One region of the Rhizobium sp. AG855 genome, then DNA from elsewhere that is predicted to be linked to it. Evidence: predicted binding sites of a transcription regulator. Region 1 holds the regulator's gene; the other holds the start of a gene.
The links. The regulator HrcA, encoded in region 1, represses chaperone genes, less so after heat shock. The targets are predictions, from matches to a motif close to GTTAGCACTCNCNNNNNGNGAGTGCTAAC.

Region 1 (2,400 bases):
TTGAAGATCAGCACCACCGTCTGCCCGCAGCGGAAGAAGATGTGTCGATCATCATGCCGTGCGATGCGATCCAGGCCGAGTACCGTGCTATAGAAATGCTCGGCAGCGTCGAGGTCGGACGCATAAAGCGCCGCTTCCAGAACGCCTTCGATCTCCCTAGCCATCCACTCGGCCCTTCGTCTCAGGCAATCGCCTGTTTCTGCAGGGTCACCAGTTCGTCGATCCCGTTGCGGGCAAGGCCGAGCAGCGTCAGGAATTCGTCCTGGCTGAACGGCTTGCCTTCGGCCGTGCCCTGGATCTCGACGATGCCGCCGGAGCCGGTCATGACAAAATTGGCGTCCGTCTCGGCTGCCGAGTCTTCGAGATAATCGAGGTCGATCACGGGCTGGCTGGCGAAGATACCGCAGGAAACGGCCGCGATATGGTCCTTCAGGACCTTCTCGACCTTGATCATGCTGCGGGTTTCCATCCACTTCAGGCAGTCATGCAGCGCAATCCAGGCCCCGGTGATCGAGGCCGTGCGTGTGCCGCCATCCGCCTGGATGACGTCGCAGTCGATCGAAATCTGCCGCTCGCCGAGCGCTTCGAGATCGACGACCGCCCGCAGTGATCGGCCGATCAGCCGCTGGATTTCCTGCGTGCGGCCGCTCTGTTTGCCCGACGATGCCTCGCGACGCATGCGCTCGCCCGTGGCGCGCGGCAGCATGCCGTATTCGGCGGTCACCCAGCCCTTGCCGGAATTGCGCAGCCATGGCGGCGTCTTTTCTTCGAGGCTCGCCGTGCACAGCACATGCGTATCACCGAACTTGACCAGACAGGACCCTTCGGCATGCTTGGAGAAATTGCGCTCGAACGAGACTTTGCGCATTTGATCTGTTTTTCTGCCGGATGGCCGCATTGCAATCTCCTGGGTTGTCAGAGCCTTCTAAGGACGGTGGCAGTCCTTTGCAAAGAAAAAACCATGCGACAGTGCGGCAAGGCAGGGCGACAGCCCAATTAGTCCTTTGTCATCGGAGGGCGAATGACTATATTCTTGCCATGGAAACAATGAGATCATGCCCGCGCTGACAATGGCCGCACCCAAGACGACCATCGCAGATGTTGCCGCATCGCTGGACGACCGCTCCAGGGAGGTCTTTCGCCGGATTGTCGAGACCTATCTCGACTCCGGTGATCCGCTCGGTTCGCGCAACCTGTCGCGCCTTCTGCCGATGTCGCTGTCGCCCGCCTCGGTGCGCAACGTGATGAGCGATCTCGAACATCTCGGTCTCATCTATGCGCCGCATGTCAGCGCCGGTCGCCTGCCGACACAGGCAGGTCTGCGTTTCTTTGTCGATGCCTTCATGCAGGTCGGTGACCTCTCGGAAACCGAGCGTGACAGCATCGAACGCCAGATTCGTCCGTCGAGCCCCGGTCAACCGGTGGAAACCATGCTGACCGAGGCAAGCCGCATGTTATCGGGCCTGTCGCGCGGCGCAGGTCTCGTCATCTCGGCGAAGAACGATCCGGTCCTCAAGCATGTCGAATTCATCCGGCTGGAGCCCACCAAGGCACTTGCCGTCCTCGTCGGCGAACACAACCAGGTCGAAAACCGCATCATAGACCTGCCGTCGGGCGTCACGGCTTCGCAGCTGACGGAGGCCGCAAACTTTCTCAACGCCAACCTGGCCGGCCAGACGCTGCGCGAATTGCGCAGCCAGATCGACAGCATGAAGACGCAGGTTGCCTCTGAACTCGACACGCTGTCCCAGGACCTTGTCGAACGGGGCCTCGCGGTCTGGTCGGGCGAAGGCGCCGAGCAGAATCCGACGCGCCTCATCGTGCGTGGCCGCGCCAACCTGCTCGAAGGGCTGGTCGATCTCGAAGATATCGAGCGTCTGCGGCTGCTGTTTGATGACCTGGAGCGTAAGGAAAGCCTGATCGAGATCCTCGATCTCGCGGAAAGCGGTCCGGGGGTGCGCATCTTCATCGGCTCGGAAAACAAGCTCTTCTCCCTCTCGGGCTCGTCGCTGATCGTCGCGCCCTATCGGGATGGCGAGGATCGGATCGTCGGCGCCGTCGGGGTCATTGGCCCCACCCGGCTCAACTATTCCCGCATCGTTCCGATGGTGGATTATACCGCCCAGCTGATGGCGCGCCTGTCACGCACGGGGCGCTAGGCTGAATTGGCCGCCGACACTTGATTTTTTCACCTCAAACCCTGATATCGGGCACGAAATCGAGCCTCGTGTTCGACAATGCAGAATCATTCGGAGAACGTCATGACCGAAGAAACCAACAAGAACGGACCTGACGCGGACGCCGCAGAGGCTTACGCTGCCGAAGCTCAGGAAGACCAGGCACAAGCAGAAGCGGAAACCGAGGCCGAAGGCGGCGAAGGCGATGCCCTTGACGCCTTGA
Region 2 (2,400 bases), 530 kb from region 1:
AGAGGATGGCGATGTCTTCCAGCATGGCCTTGCGGCGATCGCCGAAGCCCGGAGCCTTGACGGCAGCGATCTTCAGGCCGCCACGCAGCTTGTTGACGACGAGCGTTGCAAGAGCTTCGCCTTCGACGTCTTCAGCGATGATGACGAGCGGCTTGCCGGTCTGAACGACGGCTTCGAGAACCGGCAGCATGGCCTGGAGGTTCGAGAGCTTCTTTTCGTGCAGGAGGATGTAAGCGTCGTCGAGATCGGCGACCATCTTTTCCGGGTTGGTCACGAAGTAGGGGCTGAGGTAGCCGCGGTCGAACTGCATGCCTTCGACGACTTCGAGTTCGGTTTCAGCGGTCTTGGCTTCTTCGACGGTGATGACGCCTTCGTTGCCGACCTTCTGCATGGCTTCGGCAATGTCCTTGCCGACCTGCGTGTCGCCGTTGGCCGAGATCGTGCCGACCTGGGCAACTTCTTCCGAGGTCGAGATCTTCTTGGCCTTGGCCTGGAGGTCCTTGACGACTTCGAGAACGGCCAGATCGATACCGCGCTTCAGGTCCATCGGGTTCATGCCGGCAGCAACGGCCTTGTTGCCTTCGCGAACGATGGCCTGGGCAAGAACGGTTGCGGTCGTGGTGCCGTCGCCGGCGATGTCGTTGGTCTTCGAAGCAACTTCGCGGACCATCTGGGCGCCCATGTTCTCGAACTTGTCTTCCAGTTCGATTTCCTTGGCAACCGATACACCGTCCTTGGTGATGCGCGGAGCGCCGAAGGACTTGTCGATGATGACGTTACGACCCTTGGGGCCGAGCGTTACCTTCACGGCGTCTGCGAGGATGTCGACGCCATGCAGCATCTTTTCGCGCGCGGTGCGGCCAAACTTGATTTCTTTTGCAGCCATGTTCAAAACTCCCGGGCGTCTAGCCCATTGGTGAATTGTTAAAGAGGAAGAGGGGTATCAGGCCGATATCAGCCGATGATGCCCATGATGTCGGCTTCCTTCATGATCAGCAGGTCTTCGCCGTCGAGCTTGACCTCGGTGCCGGACCACTTGCCGAACAGGACGCGGTCGCCGACCTTGACGTCGAGAGCGATCTGCTTGCCGCTTTCGTCGCGGGCGCCCGGGCCGACGGCGACGATTTCGCCTTCAGCCGGCTTTTCCTTGGCCGTGTCAGGAATGATGATGCCGCCCTTGGTCTTGGCTTCGGACTCGACGCGCTTGACTACAACGCGGTCGTGCAGCGGACGGAAATTGGTGCTTGCCATTGTCTAATCCCTCGATCAAATGACATCAGTGACCCCGGTTGGAGCCACATTGGAATTTGTTAGCACTCTCCCTTGGGGAGTGCCAGCGACGTTGAGATAAGAACAGGCTCGCGACGAGTCAAGCGCGCGCGTGAAAAAAGGAAGGGTGCATGCCGGCGAAACAGACCGACATCCGCACCGCCGATCCATCCGGCGATCCCCCCGTCGCTCCGGCCTATTCCGAACTGGTCTCCGCCTTTGCCCGCATCGGCCTCATGTCGTTTGGCGGTCCGGCCGCACAGATCGCGCTCATGCACAGGATCTGTGTCGAGGAAAAACGCTGGATCGACGAGGACCGCTACCTGCATGCTCTGAATTATTGCATGCTGCTGCCGGGACCCGAAGCCCAGCAGCTCGCGACCTATATCGGCTGGCTCCTGCATGGGGTGCGCGGTGGCATCGTGGCGGGCCTGCTCTTCGTTCTGCCGGGTCTCGCCGTCATTCTCGGTCTATCGACGTTGTATGCGCTCTACCAGGAGACGAGCCTGGTCGCCGGACTGTTCTTCGGCCTGAAGGCGGCGGTGCTGGCCATCGTCGTCGAAGCGGTCATCCGCATCGGCAAGCGGGCGTTGAAAACACCGTTTCACCGCCTTCTCGCGGCTGGAGCCTTCATCTCGCTCTTCCTCTTCGCCCTGCCGTTCCCGCTCGTCGTGCTTGCGGCCGCAATGATTGGCCTCATACACGCCCGAGGCGTGACATCCCCACCTGTGGAAATGTCCGAAGAATTCCGCGCCCGCCCGCCATTTCTACGGCAGCTCGCCGCCCTTCTGTTCTGGGTCGTCGTGTGGCTGGCCCCGCTTCCCCTGTTGTGGCTGACACTTCCGGAAACCGCATTGCCCGAGGTTCAGAGCTTCTTCTCCAGGATGGCGCTCGTCACTTTCGGCGGCGCCTATGCCGTGCTTGCCTATGTCGCCCAGGTGGCCGTCGATCATTATGCCTGGCTGAAACCGGGCGAGATGCTGGATGGTTTGGCCCTTGCCGAAACGACGCCGGGGCCGCTGGTCCTCGTTCTTTCCTATGTCGGTTTCCTCGCCGGTTTCCGTGAGAGCGGCGCGCTCCATCCGTTGGTTGGCGGATTGCTCGGCGGATTGCTCGCCGCCTGGGCGACGT

Region 2: groES (co-chaperone GroES) is a predicted target of HrcA. The motif match lies at 1,310-1,338, and genes of this name have one in related genera.

The regions. Positions count from the first base shown of each region.
Region 1 covers NZ_RAQG01000003.1:3,312,923-3,315,322, reverse strand. Annotated here, with positions in the region: gene DFO46_RS16285 (VOC family protein) at 1-164, opposite strand, end outside; gene rph (ribonuclease PH) at 182-898, opposite strand; gene hrcA (heat-inducible transcriptional repressor HrcA) at 1,071-2,159, shown strand; gene grpE (nucleotide exchange factor GrpE) at 2,262-2,400, shown strand, end outside.
Region 2 covers NZ_RAQG01000003.1:2,784,314-2,786,713, reverse strand. Annotated here, with positions in the region: gene groL (chaperonin GroEL) at 1-886, opposite strand, end outside; gene groES (co-chaperone GroES) at 955-1,251, opposite strand; gene chrA (chromate efflux transporter) at 1,401-2,400, shown strand, end outside.